DNA from 4 places in the Yersinia enterocolitica subsp. enterocolitica genome. Region 1 is predicted to be linked to each of the others. Evidence: predicted binding sites of a transcription regulator. Region 1 holds the regulator's gene; each other region holds the start of a gene.

Region 1 (5,437 bases):
ACGTGCCGTTTAATGACTTGGCTGCGGTAAAAGCTGTCATGGATGACCATACTTGTGCAGTCGTGCTGGAGCCTATTCAGGGTGAAGGTGGGATTACTGCTGCCACGCCTGAGTTTCTGCAAGGGGTACGTGCACTTTGTGACCAACATAAAGCGCTGTTGGTATTTGATGAAGTGCAAAGCGGCATGGGGCGCAGCGGTAAGCTGTTTACCTATATGCATTATGGTGTGACGCCAGATATCCTCACGACAGCTAAAGCTCTGGGGGGCGGGTTCCCTGTCAGCGCGATGCTGACCACAGAAGAAATTGCATCGGTGATGGCGGTAGGGACACATGGTACCACCTATGGCGGCAATCCTCTCGCCTGTGCGGTGGCAGAAGCCGCGTTGGATGTCATTAATACCCCTGAGGTACTTAATGGTATTGAACAGCGCCACGGCCTATTTGTGCAAGCTCTGCAAGATATCAATAACAAGTATCATGTGTTCAGTGATATTCGCGGCATGGGGTTATTGATTGGCGCTGAATTAGCACCGCAATATCATGGTCGTGCACGGGAGTTCCTGACTGCCGCGGCAGCGAATGGTTTGATGATCCTCAATGCCGGGCCAGATGTATTGCGCTTAGCGCCTTCGCTGGTGATTGAGCAAGAAGATATCCAGCAAGGTATGGCGCGTTTGGAACATGTTATTGCCAGCCTGGTGCAAGGGTAACTTTGCATTATGAAGAGGCTTTTTGGCCTGAGGTTAATGACAAAGTGCCCGTATCGGTGAAAACAGGCAGATCGTAAAGACGCCGTAAAATCGTCCCTGATGGCTCGACCCGCGCCATCCGTGGCGCGGACGCTTTACTCTTCTACCTGTCCTCACCTTGCAAGATCGAGTCGTTGGAGTTTGTCAGCAGTCTGAGGCTTTTTGGCCTCTTTATTTTTACGCTTTGCTGTGCAACTTGCGCCGACGCCAAATACCGTGGTGCGGCTGTTGTTGCCATGCCAGAGATGAAACGGTATGCATTACACTGAGATGTGACAAGATACGCCGTAAATTGCGTTCCGATTCAGATATTTGTGTATCAGGATCGATGTCTGGCATTTGCACAAAATCGTTATTCCCCTCACTGTTATCCGATTCCAATCGTTGCTGGCATTGCTGAATCGCCATCTCACAAAGCTGTAAATATTCTTCCGCCAATTTAACAGTCAGCTGAATGTGGCGTTTATCTGATTCTAGCGGTGATTCTTCCAATGGGTAAGCGCGAGTCAGGATGGTCATCTCATTGATATGCCCAACAATAAGCTCGCTATGAGTAGCCCATAGGCGCATGTCGGCCAAATATTTTGAGTTAAATCCGGGTTCTTGCATGGCCTGATTCAGTGAGCTCAGGACCGCATTGCTGGCTTTGTTCACCTGAATGCGTTCATAGGAGAGTTGCCCGATATCTGGATTAGGTTTCAGTAGGATGCGCAGGATCTTCTGATAACTCTCCAATGCTTGATGCGCATTCTTTCGCAGCAAACCGCTTTGCCACTGTGGCCACAGCCATAGTGCGCTGGCGAAGGCCAATGCACAGCCGATTAAGGTATCCAGCAATCGTGGAACTAAAAAGTCGGCGCCCTCTCCGGTCAATAATTGCAAGATATACACTGTAGTGATGGTTCTAAAGATGACTGACCAGCCATAGTTTTTGCGCTGAACCAGATAGGCTATCAATGTGATGAGCAACATAATGCTCAGCGTAGTCCCTTCCGGCATTTGAAAATGCAGCAGGGCCGCGGCGAGTAACAGCCCAATCAGAGTGCCCAAGGCTCGGTGGTGAATCCGAATTTTAGTGGCGTTATAGCCGTTTTGCGTCACCAACATGATGGTGAGTAAAATCCAATAAGGTTTAGGCAGATGGATCAGGCTACCAATATAACTGCCCGCTGCCAGCGTTACGCCCATGCGGCCTGCATCACGTAATGCGCTGGATTTAAATGATAGATAGCCAACAAGCGCTGGCCAGAATGGTTGAGATAGTTGGCTTGACATCAAATCGCGGTCATATTGCGGGCGCTGATCGCTCAGGATCTGGGTAATGTGGCTGATATGGTAATAGCAGAATTGTGCCACCGGATTATCAGGATGTTGCTGGGCAACCTCTTCCAGCTCGACCAGCGCATCACCGGCACTGAAATGGGTCTTCGCGCGGTGGTGATAGAGAATATTATCGGCGATGGTGCGCATTTGTGTTGAGATAATCTGCACATTACGTTCAAGGATGGCTTCTATTGAACTCTGCTCTATCAGCTCTTGCGCCTTTTCTGACTGATTCATCGCCGCAGTGATATGTTCCTGCAAATCAAGCGCCATCTGAAAGAGTATCAGTAGCCGCTTTTGCTCTTTTTTGGTGGCATTGGGTAGTAGATTAAACTGTTGATAAAGTTGGTTAATTTTATCCATAATACCTTGCTGCCTATCCAGCAGGGCTGGCATCGCTTTTTCCGCATCCTGGTGCTGACCAAGCAAAGAGTAGGCAGCATCGCAATAATCGGCCAACAGATGATAAAGCTGGCTCAGTGGCTCACGGATGGGCTGGTCTTTACATAACCGAAACCATAGCCAGGTAAATACCCCGTACCAGAGAGTCCCCACGGCACACATCAATGGCGCTTGCCAAATAGGCGCACGGCCTACCATGCTGAGACTAAAAATAGCGGCGATCAACGCTGCCGGGAGCAACCGGCCGTTGAGCTGGCTGATAGCACCACTTACCCCCAACGTTAATGCGAGACCAAGCATCACCACCGGTAATGGGATATCCCACAGCAGTAATTGTTGAGTCAGAAAACTACTGAAGGTAAAGAGTGTCCCGCCGACAATCAGCCGCCGGAAGAAATGTTGATGGGGAGTATCGAGCGAAGCAATATTACAGCAGGCGGGTATCAGGGAGAACATCAACCCCAGCCGCAATTCCCCCACGGCAAACCCCAATGCCGCCGGTAAGCAGAGAACCAGTGTTTGGCGGAGCGCATAATTAACTTCAGGATGATAAATAAGCCGTTGCCATTTCATGTAGGCCCCAGAAATTTATTAATCACACAAAAGAAAACCGGTGCCGAAGTAGCAGCACCGGTTTATAGGGAATTAACGGGTGCCGTAAACGACAATCGTTTTACCGTGTGCGGAGATCAGATTTTGATCTTCCAGCATTTTTAGTATCCGCCCCACAGTTTCGCGGGAGCAGCCAACTATTTGACCAATTTCCTGGCGGGTAATCTTTATCTGCATCCCATCTGGGTGGGTCATGGCATCAGGTTGTTTTGCCAGATTAAGCAGCGTTTGTGCAATGCGTCCAGTCACATCAAGGAAAGCAAGGTTACCCACTTTCTCAGATGTTATCTGTAAGCGATTCGCCATTTGTGAAGACAGGCGCATCAAGATATCTGGATTGACCTGAATTAACTGGCGGAATTTTTTGTAAGAAATTTCAGCCACTTCACAGGCAGTTTTTGCTCTGACCCAGGCACTACGTTCTTGGCCTTCTTCAAATAATCCAAGTTCGCCGATGAAATCTCCCTGGTTGAGATAGGAGAGAATCATCTCTTTACCTTCTTCATCTTTGATCAGCACCGCAACGGAGCCTTTCACGATGTAGTAAAGTGTTTCGGCCTTTTCACCTTGGTGAATTAGCGTACTCTTCGATGGATATTTGTGGATATGGCAATGAGACAGGAACCATTCGAGAGTCGGGTCTGTTTGTGGCTTGCCGAGAACCATTCGCTGTTATCCTCTGTTGTTATCGCTGCCTAACTTAACAGGGCTCAGAGTTCCCTGTACGGCGTGCTTATAAAATACACTTTCTCTTAGCATATTAATTTGCTCAACTGCCGAAAGGTATAGCCAAGATAGGTACCGGATAGAAACCCTTCACTGAGTATTGAGAAGCTACCCTATTTAATTCTAAAAACAATACTTTCGGTTCTGTTTGTAGCACAGGATGAGGCTAGTGTCTTGTGTTGTATCGCTTCAGCATGATGAACATCGGGTTACATTGCCAGTTTGTAAATGAAAGGGTAGTCTGAATCGGAAAATTTAACCGGGAGCAAGAGTTATGCAGGCACGTGTAAAGTGGGTTGAAGGGCTAACATTTTTAGGTGAGTCCGCTTCAGGTCATCAAGTTTTAATGGATGGGAATGCTGGAGACAAAGCCCCCAGTCCGATGGAAATGTTGTTAATGTCGGCCGGTGGCTGTAGTGCAATTGATGTCGTTTCTATCTTACAGAAAGGGCGTAACGATGTGCGCGATTGCGAAGTGACATTAACCTCGCAGCGCCGGGAAGAAGCACCGCGCCTGTTTACGCAAATTAACCTGCATTTTATTGTCAGCGGCAAAGGTTTGACGGATAAAATCGTTGAGCGTGCGGTTGAGCTTTCGGCTGAGAAGTATTGCTCGGTTTCTTTAATGTTGGGGAAAGCGGCGACTATTACCCACAGTTTTGAAATCCGTGACATCGCCTAAGCAAACCCTTCGTACTTGAAGCTGCAGGGTTGTTAGCTGCGCTCGCTCACCCGAATCACTTACTTATGTAAGCTCATCGGGATGAGTTCGCTTGCCGCCTACCTGCAGCCCCAACTACTTTGGGTTGGGATAGCATCAAATTATTTTTTCTTTCCAACAATTGCTTTACTGCAACGCCAAGGACGAAGGAGATTAGCCTATTTTTTTGCCTTCCAGTAGTTGCTGCACCAACGGCGCCATAATCAGCTCCATTGCCAGCCCCATCTTCCCGCCGGGTACCACCAATGTATTGATATTGGAAATAAACGACCCTTGCAACATTGCGAGCAAGTAAGGGAAATCGATTTGATCCAAACCTCTGAAGTGAATGACGACAAAACTTTCATCCAGTGACGGAATGGCTTTGGCGGCAAATGGATTAGAGGTATCAACCGTCGGAACGCGTTGGAAGTTAATATGGGTGCGTGAGAACTGTGGCGTAATGTAGTTAATGTAGTCATCCATGGACCGCACCACGGAATCCATCACCGCTTCACGGGAATGGCCGCGCTCCCCGGTATCGCGGACTAATTTCTGAATCCACTCCAGGTTGACTATCGGTACCACGCCGACCAGCAAGTCGACATGTTTTGCGACATCATGATGTTCGGTCACGACCCCGCCGTGCAGCCCTTCATAAAACAGCACATCAGTGGGTTCCGGCAGCGCCTCCCAAGGGGTGAATGTGCCTGGGATCTGGTTATAGGGCACGGCTTCATCATAGGTATGGAGATACTTACGTGAGCGCCCAGTTCCATGCTCGCCGTATTGCGACACACTCTCTTCTAACTGACCAAAGTCATTGGCTTCTGGGCCAAAATAGCTAATATGTCGGCCTTGATCCCGTGCCTTACGGATGACGGTATCCATTTCAGGACGGGTATAGCGATGGAAGCTGTCA
Region 2 (5,437 bases), 1.2 Mb from region 1:
ATAAAGAAACCGGATATATGGCTGCAATACCTGAGCGCTATTTTCAAGAAAAAACACTTGGTTTATTGGGAGCGTCCATATACGGCGGCGAAAAGCGCGCTTGAGCAGGAGCGAATCGCGCTGGCTCGATAAGGCCAACGACTGCCGGAGGGCACTGCGAATAGCAGTAATATTTCGCGCAAGCCGCAGGTGCAGGAGGGCCGGCTAGCCCTCCTGCTCGGTTGAGGCGACAGAGGTAAGGTGATAACTGAACGACTATCAACCGAAACCTGATTCGGTATCTATCAACCGAAATAATACCGAATTAGATAAGATGATTCGCCACTTTAACCACTATCTTGCGCAGCGGTGCAACTTCGCCTAATGTTCCCATTGGACGGTGTAACTCACCAGGGAACAGCAAGGCGATATCACCCGGAGCCAGAGTTAATAAAGTTTCGGTGGTAATGCCTTCAAGTAATCCGTAATCCCGCTCGCTATCAAAATCCATCGTTGGGCGCTGGCCCTGAGCTGATGGTGAAGCACCAATCACCTCACTGCCTTCCAGCAGAATATGAATATCAATGTAATAACGATGCAATTCAGGTGCTTGCTCATACAATGGTTTCGATGAGGCAATAATGTGATTGAGATAAATCTCACTGCCTTCAATGTCTAATTCACCGGCGGGTAAATTGGCTAAATCCATCTTGCTGATGGTGGCCAGTGTGCGACGGATTGCATCTGGGTAAAGTGGGTTATTCACCGCGCTTTTCAATTCATCAAGTATCATAACTATTCCTATATTTCTGCGTATGCATCATGCCGAGGATTTAAGCACAGTGACTGATGTTATTTTCCTGCTCCAGTGCGGTAATACAGTGTTTAACAACACCAGCAATGTCGGGCGATATATCAATTGGAATGATGTCTGGTTCGCGGGCATCAGGGGCTTCCAGTGTCGCGAACTGGCTTTTTAATAGACTCTCCGGCATAAAATGCCCCGCCCGTTGCTGCATTCTGCGTAATACCAAATCGTAATCGCCCGTCAACCACAGAAAGCGAACTCCCTGATTGCCCTCGCGCAGACGGTCGCGATACTGTTTTTTCAGCGCTGAACAGACTAAAAAACCGACTTCATTTTTTTGTTGCAGGCTATATGCCACGTCACTTAGCCGTTCAAGCCACGGGGCACGGTCACTATCATTAAGCGGCTGACCTGATGCCATCTTTTGGATGTTGGCACGTGGGTGCAGATCATCGCCATCAATAAATTTGGCGTTAAGTGCCTGTGCCAGCGCTTGGCCTACACAGGATTTACCCGTACCGGATACGCCCATCACAATAATGCATTTCCCAGACATAACTTTCCCCTGCCGCTTATCAGACTGCAACTAACATCCCGCCATCAACAAACAGCAGATGACCATTAACAAAGTCTGATGCTTTGGAAGAGAGATACACCGCGGCACCAATCAACTCTTCCGGATCCCCCCAACGGGCGGCTGGCGTGCGTTTGCACAGCCAATCGGTGAATGCTTTATCGTCCACTAGTGCTTTTGTCATATCCGTTTTGAAATAACCAGGCGCAATACCATTGACCTGAATATTGTAACGGGCCAGTTCAACACACATCCCACGCGTCAACATTTTCACGGCACCTTTAGAGGCAGCGTATGGCGTGATCGTGTCGCGGCCTAATTCGCTTTGCATTGAACAAATATTAATAATCTTGCCGCGTTGGCGTTTAACCATATAACGGGAAACCGCTTGTGAAACCAAGAATACGGATTTCTGATTTACCGCAATCACATCATCCCAATCTTTTTCAGGGAATTCGGTAAAGGCGTGGCGGCGTTGAATACCGGCATTATTAATTAAGATGTCAATGGCACCAATATTATTTTCTATTTGTGTAATCGCGTCATTAACAGCATCATGGTCAGTGACATTAAATGCCGCGGCATAAGCAACAAAACCGCTGTCGCGTAATTCTGTAGCGGCTTTTTCTGCGCGTTCTGCGGTAATATCATTAATTATTATTTCTGCGCCAAATTCGGCCAGACCTTTTGCTAATAAAAAACCAATACCTTGAGCGGAACCGGTAATTAATACTTTGCGGTTTTCTAACGAAAATAAATTCTTCATAATAATTCCTGATAGAAATGGCGCTTATTAAGCGACATTATAAAATAAATATTATTGAATAATGGCGGTGTGAAAACATGTGCCTATCAAACCGTTTTCCGCTTGGGTAAACTGTGATGAAGATCACTTTAATTCATGTTACGACAAGCTGTTACCACTTACGTGAGCGACATCGCCTTGGTGACGATAAAAGAGGACTATTTGTGTGGGGTTTGTTCTTCAATGGGGGGCGTAGTGGTTTAACTTATTGATAATAATATAACTAAATAATAGGAAGTATGATTGTTATTGTATTTTAAATCAGTAACATGCTTTTCATTATCTCCGCTAACAGTGCATAATCACTTCATCCCATCCCACACTCTTGTTCCAGGTATATGCCATGAAAAACCAGCGTGTTACGTTACAGGATATCGCGTTACTAGCAGGCGTGACTAAAATGACTGTCAGCCGCTACTTACGCACGCCGGAAAAAGTGGCTCCAGAAACCGGTGAGCGTATCGCTCAAGTGATGGCTGAAGTTAATTACAGTGCTGATTCAGAAGGGGAAACTAGCCTCAATCAAAAAAGCCCGAGAATCGGTATTTTGGTTCCCTCCTTTAATAACCAGATTTTCTCTGATTTACTGGCTGGTATCGAGTCGGTCACTGCCACCAGCGGTTATCAAACACTGGTAGTCAACTATAACTACAATAAAGAACGTGAAGAAGAACAAATAGTTAATCTGCTTTCTTGCCAGATTTCCGGGCTGATACTGACTGATTCTGAACATACCTTACGTGCGGACAAGTACCTGAATGCCTCGGAGCTTCCGGTCGCGCAAGTGATGGACTTGGAACCTCAGTTCAACCGTATTACGGTCGGTTTTAATAATTATCAGGCCGCTTACGATATGACGGCCACATTGCTGGCAAGTGGGAAGCAAAATGTTGTCTATTTCGGTTCAATGTCTGATGTGCGAGATCGTAAACGTTATCAAGGCTATAGCCAGGCAATGACGGACGCGGGGTTGGCACCACTACATATTACGCCTAATAAAGTTTCATCCGTCTCTATTGGTGCCGGGATGTTGGCATTGGCACGACAAATGTATCCGCAAGTCGATGCTATTTTCTGTACCAATGATGATATGGCGGTAGGCGTGTTACAAGAATGCTTGAAATTGGGCATGGCGGTACCAGCAGAAATGGCGATCTCCGGTTTTCATGGGTTGGATATCGGCCAGGCGACCACTCCAGTACTGGCCAGTGTTACCACTCCACGTTTTGAAATGGGCAACGTGGCCGCTGAAATCTTGATTAAGAAAATCAAAAAAATTCCGACAATTGAACAAGTTGACCTGCATTATCGTATTTCACTCGGTGGAACTATCTAAGATTTCTGCTGTTGCTGAAATACCTCTAAATTGCCCACAACTGCCATTGCGTTATTGAATGGCAGCTAATGTTCCTCTTTGATAATCTGTCATAATAATATTCTTGGCATAACAAATTATGCCAATCCATAACATTTTCATTAAGGCATTACATAAATCATTAACGCTGATTTTCTTAGCTGAAACAATTCAGCACCAGCAATGATAGGTCGATCACGTTACCGGTAACATGTTTTCTTAACATGATTTACAGTGACCTGCATCACAAAATAAAACATTGAAAACGGGTCTTATAACGACATTCGCTAAATGGCTTAATCATCTGATGACTATCCACTGCCATTTTTGGTTTTTGATTTATTGACATGATCAGGTACTCGTTATGAAAAACAGCAAACCATCTTCTTTCAAACAGGCCGTATTAATTATTGCCCCGGTAATGGACTATTTGACTGAGAAACTGGAACAGAATTTTACTGTTTATAAGCTCTTTGAAGTTACGGACACTGCTGAATTTTTTGCCCAACAAGGCGAGAATATTAAGGGTATTGTGACCCGTGGTGATATCGGTGTGACCAACAAAGTATTGGCGTTATTACCTGAAGTACAGATTATCTCAATATTTGGCGTAGGGACTGACGCGGTCGATTTAGACTATACCCGTGAGCGCAATATCATCGTCACCACCACTCCAGGTGTGCTGACTGATGATGTCGCCGATACCGCTCTGGGGCTGATTATCGCCACATCGCGCCGTCTCTGTCAGGCAGATAAATTCCTGCGTGCCGGTCAGTGGCCACACAGCAGCTTACCATTGGCCTCTAAAGTGACCGGCAAACGTCTGGGTGTCTTTGGTATGGGCCGCATTGGTCAAGCTATTGCCCGCCGCGCAGCCGGTTTTGATATGCAAATTGCTTATACCGACACCGCCCACATCGAAAGCCTGCCATATCAGCATGTTCCGGACTTAATCAGCCTTGCCAGACAAAGCGATATTCTGGTTATAGCCATATCGGGTGGTAAAGACAGCGTTGGTCTGGTTGATAAAACCATTTTTGCTGCGATGCCAAATCATGCTCTGCTGATTAATATTGCTCGTGGCAGTATGGTCAATCAGGATGATTTAATCCGTGCATTACAACAGAAAGAAATTGGTGGGGCAGGTTTGGATGTTTTTGCAGATGAGCCTAATGTGCCGCAGGCATTAATCGAAATGGATAATGTAGTATTACTGCCCCATATCGCCAGTGCCACCATCGAAACCAGAATTCAAATGAGTGATATTGTATTTTCAAATATTCAAGCTCACTTTGCGGGTGAGAAAGCACCTACTGCTATTACTTACTAATTAAGAAAAAGTGAGGGTTAATTAAATTGATCCTCAAATTATTATAATAAAAATAAAAGACCACATCGTGCATTTTAAATAACTGGCAAATTACCCTAATTTGTTGGCGGCATTCTCTACGCTATTTTCTGAATGGTGTGGGAATTATTCAGCTAGAGAAAGAGGCGTGTTTATATGGACAGTAAGATCCCTAATGCCCGTTGGTTCCGCGTTATTGTGCCAATAATGATTGCTTGTATTATTTCTTTTATGGACCGGGTAAATATTAGTTTTGCACTACCAGGTGGCATGGAAAGTGATCTGGCTATTACCAGTCAAATGGCCGGTTTAGCGGGCGGTATTTTCTTTATTGGTTATTTATTTTTACAAGTACCGGGTGGCCGTATTGCTGTTCATGGCAGCGGCAGAAAATTCATTGCTTACTCCCTTGCCGTCTGGGCTGTGGTGTCGATTCTGACGGGCTTTGTGACTAACCATTATCAATTATTATTCCTGCGTTTTGTGCTGGGTGTTTCTGAGGGCGGCATGTTGCCTGTGGTGCTGACTATGGTCAGCAACTGGTTCCCGGAACGCGAAATTGGCCGCGC
Region 3 (5,437 bases), 2.7 Mb from region 1:
TAAGGACTTCTACCAACGCCTCGGTGATCGTTACCGCACGCTGACTCCGGCAGAACAACCAAAGAATAACGATGAGAAAAAGCAGCGCTTTCTTTTGGAAGCCAGTCGGGTTTCAGGCATGAGCCTTAAATCATTTTTCCATCAATGGGGTATCAAACCGACTAAAGAAACTAGCGCGCAATTAAAAGCAATGAATTTGCCTCAATTAACTAAGCCAATTTGGCTTAATAGCGACAACAATATTGCTCACAGTTACCCTCTGACCCAGCAAAATATCACCGGCGATGTGCGTGTACCTGACACGGTCAATGCGGGGGATGTATTTAGCGTATCCGTAGATGTGACTAACCGCGATATATCAGTGTTGAATTACCAGTGGGACATTCCACCGGGCGTTGAAATTATCACTGATAAGGGTAATGAAATTACTCTGCGAGCACCGCGTAACGCATTACAAAATGCCATGCTGTCAATTCCGGTTACGGTAACGGATAGTAATAATATGGCCATGAGGCTGGCCAGCTCGACTCAATTGAAGACCGTAGGCGAAAATATATCAGCGCGTGAAGCTTATAATCAATTGATCAAACAGCGTTACCAAATAGTGGGCGATTTTAATCACTGGGATGACGCATCACATAAAGGTGTTCCAGGTACATTCTATCAATACGATAACCACTACACGTACACTCGTGATTATTTCCGCTTAAAAACCAGTTCATATTGGTACTTCCCCAGTAATCAAACCAGCAATACCGCTTGGGAATATTTAGAAAGCTATAATGGTTCTCAATATCTGAGCGGTGAAGTTATTGAGGAAGTTACAGCAGCCAAACCAGCAGAGAAGCCGGTAGAAAAACCAGTACAGTGCAGCGCACCATCCTGGGAAGAGAAAGTCTATAACGGGCCAACCACTGTCAGTAAAGATGGGCGGATTTATACCAGCAAATGGTGGGTATCCGCTGAAATGGTACCGGGTGATGCTGCGGTAACCGATACCACCGGTAACAGCACCGGCTGGGGTAAGGTCTGGGAAGATAAAGGCTTATGTGACACCCCGGTTAATGACGAGCTGAAAACAGTGATTCAGTCAAAACCTGTTGCGCCACAGCTATGTAGCGCACCATCCTGGCAGCAGAAAGTCTATGGTGAGCCGACTACGGTCAGTAAAGATGGGCGGGTTTATACCAACAAATGGTGGGTTGCTGCTGAAGCAGTACCGGGTGATAACACCGTGACGGACACCACGGGTAACGGCACCGGTTGGAATAAGGTTTGGGAGGATAAAGGCGCCTGCTAATGACCGCTGATAGGCCATAATGGATTAAAGGCAGGGTAACCCTGCCTTGAGACTGATAAGTTGATGCGATTATTCATGCATCAACTTTTTATTAATAAATCAATAAGTTATTACGACTGAATACCCTGACTACGCAGATAATCTTCGTAGTTACCGGTAAAGTCGATCAGTTTTTTCGGTGTCATCTCAATCACTCGGGTCGCCAGTGAACTGACGAACTCACGGTCATGGGAAACGAAGATTAACGTACCTTCGTACATTTCCAATGCCATGTTAAGAGCTTCAATCGATTCCATATCCAAATGGTTGGTTGGCTCATCCATTACCAGAATGTTAGGACGCTGCATCATCAGCTTGCCAAATAGCATGCGCCCTTTCTCACCACCAGATAGAACTTTAACTTTCTTCTTGATATCGTCTTGGCTAAACAGTAAACGACCCAACACACTGCGCACAGCCTGCTCGTCGTCCTTTTCCTGTTTCCACTGACTCATCCAGTCAAATACTGTGAGATCAATTTCAAAATCACTGGCGTGATCCTGCGCGTAATAGCCAATTCTACTGTTTTCAGACCATTTCACGGTACCGGCGTCCGCTTCATAATCCCCTACCAAGGTTTTCAGTAAAGTTGATTTACCAATACCGTTCGGCCCAAGAATAGCGACTTTTTCACCCACTTCCAGGCGCAGATTGAGGTTTTTAAACAGTGGGCCGTTATCAAAACCTTTAGTTAGCATTTCAACTTCCAGCGCATTTCTGAACAACTTTTTATCCTGATCAAAGCGGATAAATGGGTTCTGGCGACTTGAAGCTTTCACTTCATCAAGCTGAATTTTATCAATTTGACGGGCACGTGAAGTGGCCTGTTTGGATTTAGAGGCGTTGGCGCTAAAGCGGCTAACGAAAGATTGAAGCTCAGAGATCTGGGCCTTTTTCTTAGCATTATCAGAGAGCAAACGATCGCGAGCTTGAGTCGCCGCAGTCATATACTCGTCATAGTTACCCGGATAAACACGCAGTTCGCCGTAATCCAAATCCGCCATGTGGGTACAGACCATATTCAGGAAGTGACGGTCATGGGAAATAATGATCATGGTACTGCTACGTTCGTTCAGAACTTGTTCCAACCAGCGGATAGTATCGATATCCAGGTTGTTGGTCGGTTCGTCGAGTAACAAAATTTCTGGATCTGAGAACAGAGCCTGGGCCAACAATACGCGCAATTTAAAACCTGGCGCGATTTCGCTCATCAAACCATAATGCTGTTCAACTGGAATACCAACACCCAGCAGCAATTCACCAGCACGGGCTTCTGCGCTATAACCATCCATTTCACCATAGGCAACTTCCAGATCAGCCACTTTATAGCCATCTGCTTCGCTCATTTCAGCCATAGCGTAAATGCGGTCGCGCTCTTCTTTCACTTCCCACAACTCGCCGTGACCCATAATAACGGTGTCCAGCACTGTGTTGTTTTCAAAGGCGAATTGATCCTGACGCAACTTACCCAGACGCTCATTAGGGTCAAGGAATACGTTACCGCCACTCGGCACCAGATCACCACCAAGGATTTTCATGAATGTGGATTTACCACAACCATTAGCACCGATCAGGCCATAGCGATTACCGCCACCGAATTTTACTGAAATGTTCTCAAACAGCGGCTTGCTGCCGAATTGCATGGTGATATTGTTAGTACTTAGCACAGAGCTCGCTCTCGATTGGATTACTGAATAGGGGTATTCAAGAATACTAGAAAATGTGATTCGGCGCGCATTATGCCACAAGATGGCAAGAGTATCGCCTCCAGTTTGCATGAAATCTCAGCAGGGGTGGAAAGTGAGCAAGATTTGGGGCCGAACAGCCCCATTAAATAAATGAGGTATTAGCCTTGAGCTTCATTGGTACATTGCAGTGCGCTGTATTTATCCAACAAGAAAGGTCGCAGATACGCCACGGTGTTAGACATCGGTAATACCTCTTCGCTGAGATGAATATTCAGTATATTACTAAGGTAATCACGCCGTTTTTGTATTCTTTGCCAAACAGCGGGGTAATGGGCGGCCAGTTCATCACGTAAATGTTGATCAGCCAATGCAATACCGTCTTCCGCACTGACTCCTGCATAACCTTTCACTGCGGGGATGATATCGATTTGGAATAACATTCCACTGCTAATTTTTTCTTCCGAGTCCTTATAAATAGGCGAACACAACCATTCTTCATCCGCGACCAAATGCCCAGGATTTAATGACCAATGGTATTGCGACTTCGGTAAAACAGCTTCAATTGCTGCATACATCTCTTTGCCGGACATACCAATACGGATATTTTCCAGCCAGGTTACGACTGCGGCGTAATAAGGAATAGCAACTCTATCGAGATAATCCCTTTGTGCCAAAGGCAGCTCATCGCTGTGATGTACGGCATAACCCGTTCTACTGCTTAAGCCACCTTTATACCCGGTGGTTAATGATATTTTATCACCAAGTTGCACAATTTTATCACCAGGATACAAATTAGCGTTTTCAAAACGATCACCCGTTGCAGCAATCATCACAACAGTATTCGGCTGCCCTTCATCTGCCAGATAAGAACCAAGTTGCTTCTCAGTCACACCGATATCTACCGCAGTCAAGGCATTAAGAATACAATTAGAGGCCAAATTAGCACCGTATTCATAATGAGCTAATTCATTGGCATTGTTAGTCACTCTAGCTGCTGTATCACTACCAATAAATATGTGTGTCGCGTTGACCACCGGTGTTGACGATGAAATGGTTTGTTTTATTGCAGATAAAATAAAATGTGGAATATCAAATAATTGACTATTATCATCCAACTTGCTGGTAAATAATTTCCACCCGGCAATGCCGACTTTTTTAGCCAGCTGCAGGCCTGTGTCCGCCAATAAATCAGCTAGCGTTTTGCTGTTATTCATGGGTTGATTCGGTAGCGAAAAATAGGGAATATGGATCGCTGTATTGCTCACCCGCGCATATTGAGACAGTTTTAAATTCTCGTTGCCTAGCAATAAAAAGATTTTCCCGGAGGCATGTAATACCAAAGCCGCTTCTTCAAATCGGGGGATAAAGCCAGTCAGATACTCAAAATTACCCCCATGCTCTTTATCGGCATAAACCAGAAAATAATCGATATTAGCCCGAGCCATATTGGCGATAATTTTAGCTTTTCGAGCAGTGATTGTATTATCGCTAATCGCTACCTTAGTAACAGCATTGCATCTCGGTGGTGCATCGATAGGGCTAAGTTTAATATGGCGTTGAACACTCATCATCTTTATTACCCTAGGGTTAGTTAATATAAACCACCTAACTTATGACTGTTTACGCTACAACCATTTAGGATTGCGCGTGAATGAGATGGTTAACCAGCGATGTGGGCCTGACTCACCAATCGCGTGAGAAATTTCATCGCGTATTTTGTCAAAATAAGACACGCCGCTGTTTTCCATTTCTGGTGGAATAACCACATGAATCTCAACAAATAAGCCACGGCCGATGCGGGTAGCGTAATGCGAATAATCGATAAATTGATATTTCGCCATCAGTTTATCCATCAAACTTTCCATCGAGGCGTCTAGTGTATCCGGTGTCATTTGTAATACTTCACGGACAGCCGCGATGACGGTCTTTATCGGAACAGATATCAATATCAGTGTTAACAGCGCCAGTACCGCAGGGTCAGTATAAACAATCAAATGTTCATAACCCGTGCCTTCCATACTCCAGGAAAGTAAAAAAGCCACTAATAAAGCAGAGCTGATACACGCCGACATCAGCCAACTTTTGGTATCCAATGCGATTAGCTCGGACTTAACACGTTTATTCAAACGGCGTTGCTTTAAAAAGATAGTAAAACAGAAAATACTCACAACCAAAGCATACACAATAGCCCAACCTAGTTCTAATTCACGTCCGCCATCAATAATACCTTTAATCGCGTTAACAAAAGCATACAGACAAAGGAAGGCCAGTAGACTGCCATTGAAAGCTAATACCAGAGGTTCTACATGCCAGAAACCATATTGAAAACGGCGGCTATTGGGTTGGCCAAGCAATCGGGAAACTAATAGAGATAAACTGCACATACCTGCATCTAAAGCAGAGAACATTC
Region 4 (5,437 bases), 550 kb from region 1:
TGTTCGGCCCTGGTTTGCTTTTGGTGCCGTGAGCGCTTCAGTTGCCTGGTTTTTTGCTCTGGCATTGTTGGCTGCGTGGCTATCGCCGTGGCTTAATCGGCCTGGCTCACAGCGGGTAATCAATTTGCTGGTGGGGGGAGTGATGTGGTTTATCGCTTTTCAGTTAGCGCGACAGGGATTGAACCTGTAAGTTTTTATCATTAATCCGAATCCCTAATTTAGTAAGATATGCTACGGTTGTCTTATACCCGTCATACTTCAAGCTGCATGTATGTTGGCTGCCTTCGTTCACCCCAGTCACTGACTTGTGTAAGCTTCTGGGGACTCGCTCAGTTGCCGCCTTCATGCAACTCGAATTATTTAGTGCATAGTTTTATTATGATTATCTTAGGAGGCTTCCGTGAAGTTGAAGACATTGGCTTTGGCCGCAATGATGGGATTAGGGACGTTACCTTTGGCGCTACAAGTTCAAGCCGCCGAAGTGCCAGAAGGGCCGCATGTTGTTACCTCCGGCACCGCCAGTGTTGATGCAACACCGGATATCGCTACTATTGCCATTGAAGTGAGTGTATCTGCCAAAGACGCCGCAGATGCCAAAAAACAGGCAGATACCCGCGTCGCACAATATTTTGATTTTCTGCGTAAGAGTGGCATTGAGAAAAAAGATATCAATGCTGCCAATATTCGTACTCAACCTGAATACGATTATCAAAAAACCGGTGAAGCTGTCTTGAAGGGCTACCGTGCGGTACGTCAGGTTCAGGTGACACTGCGCCAACTGGATAAGTTAAATGAGTTGCTGGATGGTGCGTTAAAATCAGGTCTGAATGAGATTCGTGCCGTGGAATTGGGTGTTGCCAATCCGGACACTTACCGTGAACAGGCGCGTAAAAAGGCTATTGAAAATGCCATTAGTCAGGCGGGTGCATTGGCAGATGGTTTTAAGGTGAAATTAGGGCCGGTATACAGCATTCGTTACCATGTTGCTAACTACCAGCCAATGCCAGTAGCGCGTATGTTCAAGAGTGCCGAAGCTGCACCAGCCAATGATGCCGCCCAAACTTACGAACAACAGACCATTCATTTTGATGATCAGGTTGATGTGGTATTTGAGCTAAAAACCAGCTCTAACACGCCAGCCACTGCCGTCAAATAAGCTAGTCTTGCCGTAATACCTGACGCCCGTAAGATAATAGGGCGTCAGTTACTTTTCTCATCGTCCGGCTTTCTGGCGCGAATCGATGCCAGAACAGCATTCTCCGTTGCAATAATCCCGGCGTCAGATTAATTAATTCACCGGATGCCAACTCTTTTTCAATTTGCAGATGCGGGATCATACAGCAGGTAGTGCCTTGTCTTGCTAACTGTACAAACGCTTCTGACGAGTTAACGATATGGCAGGGCACGCTGCCCGGCGACAAATCGAAATTCTGCTGTAAAAACGCCTGATGCATATCATCCAAATGGTCAAAGGCCACCGCAGGTGCTTTCAGCAATGCCGAGCGGGTCACGCCATTGGGGAAATAACGTTCTGCAAAGGGTTTTGAAGCAACAAACAGGTAATCCAGTGCGCCGAGCTGATCAACCAGGCAGCTTGGCAGCGGCTGAGGTTGGATACTGACCGCACCTACCACTTCGCCACGACGTAACCGTTCTTGAGTTCGAGTTTCATCTTCGACTTGTAAATTTAGCCGGATAGGGGAGTCGGCCAACACCGGTTTTAAGGCTGGCAGGAGCCAGGTTGCCAGGCTGTCGGCGTTGACCGCCAATGACAGCAGCAGCGGTGTATCGCCGCCGTTATCATTGCCGAGCCACTCTTCTTCCAGCAATTCGACCTGATGCAGCAAGGCGAGCAGTTTCTGCCCTTGCTCAGTTGGACGGGGGGGCACAGTGCGCACCAACAGTGGTTGACCGAACAGATTCTCCAACTGCTTAATGCGTTGAGATACCGCCGATTGGGTGATGCAAAGTTTTTGTGCAGCGCGTTCAAAACCGCGTTCACGGATCACCGCGTCCAGCGCTTGTAGCGTACGGTAGTCTGGGCGTTTCATCGGAGTCATCTCTCCAAATATTAAGTTAATACCGCACTATGCCACATTTTGATCATTTATCTATGTCGGAATGCCGCGGGGCTCGCCACAAATAAACCGGCATAACTGTGATCCAGCTAAAATTAACCATCACACGAGTTGGCTTTATTGCGACGTTTTATCACTTAATATGCTCTATAATGACGTCAGGTTTTCTTTCACATCAAGGCGTGAACTTACCATGACTCAGGATGAACTTAAAAAAGCAGTGGGCTGGGCAGCATTAGAATATGTCAAACCTGGCACTATCGTTGGGGTCGGTACTGGCTCAACTGCGGCACATTTTATCGATGCTCTTGCTTCCATTAAAGGCCAGATCGAAGGGGCTGTTTCTAGCTCTGATGCCTCTACCGCTAAACTGAAAAGTTATGGCATTCAGGTATTTGATTGCAACGAAGTGGACGAGCTGGACATTTATGTCGACGGTGCTGATGAAATTAACAGCCAAATGCAGATGATCAAAGGCGGCGGTGCGGCTCTGACCCGCGAGAAAATCATTGCGGCCATTGCGCGTAAATTCATCTGTATTGCCGATGCTTCCAAACAGGTTGATGTGCTGGGTAAATTCCCGTTGCCGGTCGAAGTTATCCCAATGGCGCGTTCTTATGTGGCGCGTGAACTGGTGAAATTAGGCGGGTTACCTGAATATCGCCAGAATGTTTTGACTGATAACGGCAATGTTATTTTGGATGTCCATAATCTGACTATTTTGGATGCCATTGCGCTTGAAAATAAAATTAATAATATTGCCGGTGTTGTCACTGTGGGGCTATTTGCCAACCGAGGTGCTGATGTTGCACTAATTGGCACTGCCGATGGTGTTAAAACCGTAGAACTTAAGTGATCAGCTAATATGTATTCAGGATGAGGTTTGGTTGCTTCATCCTGATAATTTTTGCCTTTAAAACTCTTTTCTTAAAATGGTTAAATTTGGTGATATATATCACATTTACTCATTTCATTTTCTTAACCTGCCATTAACTCACTTCCTGCCAGTTTTTTATTCCATAAATTAACATTTGCACTGTTTGTTATGCTGACAGCAAGGCAATCGTTTGTATTGCTGCCAGCGAAATATTTGTTATGTTGACTGGGTGCTGACCGGATTCATTCGATATCGGCAGCCACATCTGAAGTCTGAAAATAGGGTCGGGGACATGGCAAAAGTATCACTGGAGAAAGACAGAATTAAGTTTCTGTTAGTGGAAGGGGTGCACCAGAGCACGGTTGATAATCTGCGTGCAGCCGGTTATAGCAATATTGAATATCATAAAGGTGCCTTAGACACCGAATCACTGAAAGAATCTATTCGTGATGCCCATTTCATCGGGATTCGATCGCGCACGCATCTGTCCGAAGAAGTCTTTGCTGCAGCAGAAAAGTTGGTTGCAGTCGGTTGTTTCTGTATCGGTACCAATCAGGTTGATTTAAAAGCGGCGACTAAACGTGGTGTGCCGGTATTCAATGCACCTTTCTCCAATACCCGTTCGGTAGCCGAAATGGTACTGGGCGAGTTACTGCTGATGTTCCGTGGTATTCCATCCGCCAACGCCAAAGCGCACCGTGGCGAGTGGAACAAACTGGCAGTCGGTTCCTATGAAGCCCGTGGTAAAAAACTGGGTATTATCGGCTATGGTCATATCGGGACTCAGTTAGGTATTTTGGCTGAAAGTGTCGGCATGAAAGTGTTCTTCTACGATATTGAAAATAAACTGTCGTTGGGGAATGCACAGCAGGTACGTCATCTGTCTGACTTGCTGAATATGAGTGATGTGATTAGCTTGCATGTGCCAGAAAACCACTCCACCAAAAATATGATTGGCCCTGAGCAGTTAGCTCTGATGAAACCGGGCGCGATGTTGATCAATGCCTCACGCGGAACGGTGGTTGATATCCCGGCACTCTGTGATGCGCTGGCGAGCAATCATCTGGCAGGGGCGGCAATCGACGTTTTCCCTGAAGAACCAGCAACCAATAAAGACCCGTTCAATTCACCATTGTGCGAGTTTGATAATGTGCTATTGACCCCACACATTGGTGGTTCAACTCAAGAAGCGCAGGAAAATATCGGTGATGAAGTCGCCGGTAAACTGGCGAAGTATTCCGACAACGGCTCAACGCTGTCTGCGGTTAACTTCCCGGAAGTTTCTCTGCCAGCGCACGGTGATAACACTCGCCGCTTGCTGCATATCCATGAGAACCGCCCAGGCATCCTGACCAGCATCAACAAAATCTTTGCTGAGCAGAATGTCAACATTGCCGCGCAGTATTTGCAAACCAGCGCTGATATTGGTTATGTCGTTATCGACGTTGAGACTGATGATGCGGAAAATGCAGAAAAAGCCTTGCAGGCAATGAAAGCGATTCCGGGGACTATTCGCTCGCGCCTATTGTACTGATATTTATTATATTGGTAGCGCGAATAGTAACCGACAACCCGGTATCTGCTGATGCCGGGTTTGTTGTTATTTTTTATATCGTTGCGTAGGCCACCTTACCACTGCCACACCTTTGTCGGTGTCACAATCTCTGGTAACGGCACATCCCAATGTTCACTCGGTAAGTGCTCTACCTGCTGGCAATCATGAGCCAAACCAATAGGATAGGGGCCACCCTGCTGCCAGTTTTGTAGCGTACGGTCATAGAATCCGCCCCCCATACCTAAACGTTGTCCATCTTGATCAAACGCCACCAGCGGAGTTATCACGACATCCAGTCGTTTTAATGGCAAGACATCGCGCACATCTAATTGAGGCTCCAGAATGTTCAGGCGATTACGAATGAGCTGGCTATCAGGACGATAGTGGAGAAACAACAAATGGCCGGGACAGAAAGGATGAAGTACCGGCAGATAAATCTGTTTTTTCTGCTGCCACAATAATTCGATAACAGGAGCGGTATCTAACTCGCCATCGAAAGAGAGAAAGAGTGCAATAGTATTGGCTTGCTGAATTTTGTCGTGGGAAGCGATTTGTCTGGCGGCGAGATTGGCGGATTGTTGTTGTTGCTCAGGAGTCAAAAGACGCCGACGCTCACGGATTTCACTGCGAATTTTTTGCCGCTCAAGGGCATGCTGCGGATTTAGAGGCATGTTATACCCATCATACTTCAAGTTGCATATGCGTTGGCTACGCTCAATTACCCGAATCACTTACTTATGTAAGTTCATTTGGACTCACTCTCTTGCCGCCTTCCTGAAACTCGAATTATTGAGGGTATAAAAGATATGCAGCTGAGGTAAGTGAGAGGAAAATTGCCTGTATCAGAACGAACGTGATAACCGTAAATACGTGTTACACGATAAGAAAGGGATCTCCGAGATGCCGCCGCAGGCTGTAACCCTTGAA

What was found. Region 1 encodes CRP, which controls carbon source genes, mostly activating them, when cyclic AMP is high. Its sites were predicted from a motif close to ATGTGANNNNNNTCACAT; they were not measured.
Positions count from the first base shown of each region.
Region 2: idnO (gluconate 5-dehydrogenase) is a predicted target of CRP. The motif match lies at 2,239-2,256, and genes of this name have one in related genera.
Region 3: FGL26_RS01375 (ABC-F family ATPase) is a predicted target of CRP. The motif match lies at 3,060-3,077, and genes of this name have one in related genera.
Region 4: serA (phosphoglycerate dehydrogenase) is a predicted target of CRP. The motif match lies at 3,022-3,039, and genes of this name have one in related genera.

Region 1 covers NZ_LR590469.1:3,005,225-3,010,661, reverse strand. The annotation lists gene argD (bifunctional acetylornithine/succinyldiaminopimelate transaminase) at 1-713, shown strand, start outside; gene FGL26_RS14495 (YccS/YhfK family putative transporter) at 930-3,050, opposite strand; gene crp (cAMP-activated global transcriptional regulator CRP) at 3,123-3,755, opposite strand; gene FGL26_RS14485 (OsmC family protein) at 4,090-4,497, shown strand; gene FGL26_RS14480 (phosphoribulokinase) at 4,690-5,437, opposite strand, start outside.
Region 2 covers NZ_LR590469.1:1,792,264-1,797,700, reverse strand. The annotation lists gene FGL26_RS08480 (NanQ anomerase/TabA/YiaL family protein) at 305-772, opposite strand; gene FGL26_RS08475 (gluconokinase) at 813-1,343, opposite strand; gene idnO (gluconate 5-dehydrogenase) at 1,363-2,127, opposite strand; gene FGL26_RS08465 (substrate-binding domain-containing protein) at 2,510-3,502, shown strand; gene FGL26_RS08460 (2-hydroxyacid dehydrogenase) at 3,885-4,850, shown strand; gene FGL26_RS08455 (MFS transporter) at 5,025-5,437, shown strand, end outside.
Region 3 covers NZ_LR590469.1:274,055-279,491, reverse strand. The annotation lists gene FGL26_RS01380 (M60 family metallopeptidase) at 1-1,300, shown strand, start outside; gene FGL26_RS01375 (ABC-F family ATPase) at 1,411-3,006, opposite strand; gene FGL26_RS01370 (aminopeptidase P family protein) at 3,186-4,598, opposite strand; gene FGL26_RS01365 (cation diffusion facilitator family transporter) at 4,653-5,437, opposite strand, start outside.
Region 4 covers NZ_LR590469.1:2,453,531-2,458,967, reverse strand. The annotation lists partial or broken gene argO (arginine exporter ArgO) at 1-190, shown strand, start outside; gene FGL26_RS11720 (oxidative stress defense protein) at 401-1,156, shown strand; gene FGL26_RS11715 (LysR family transcriptional regulator ArgP) at 1,158-2,051, opposite strand; gene rpiA (ribose-5-phosphate isomerase RpiA) at 2,272-2,934, shown strand; gene serA (phosphoglycerate dehydrogenase) at 3,248-4,489, shown strand; gene FGL26_RS11700 (5-formyltetrahydrofolate cyclo-ligase) at 4,585-5,181, opposite strand; RNA gene ssrS (6S RNA) at 5,399-5,437, opposite strand, start outside.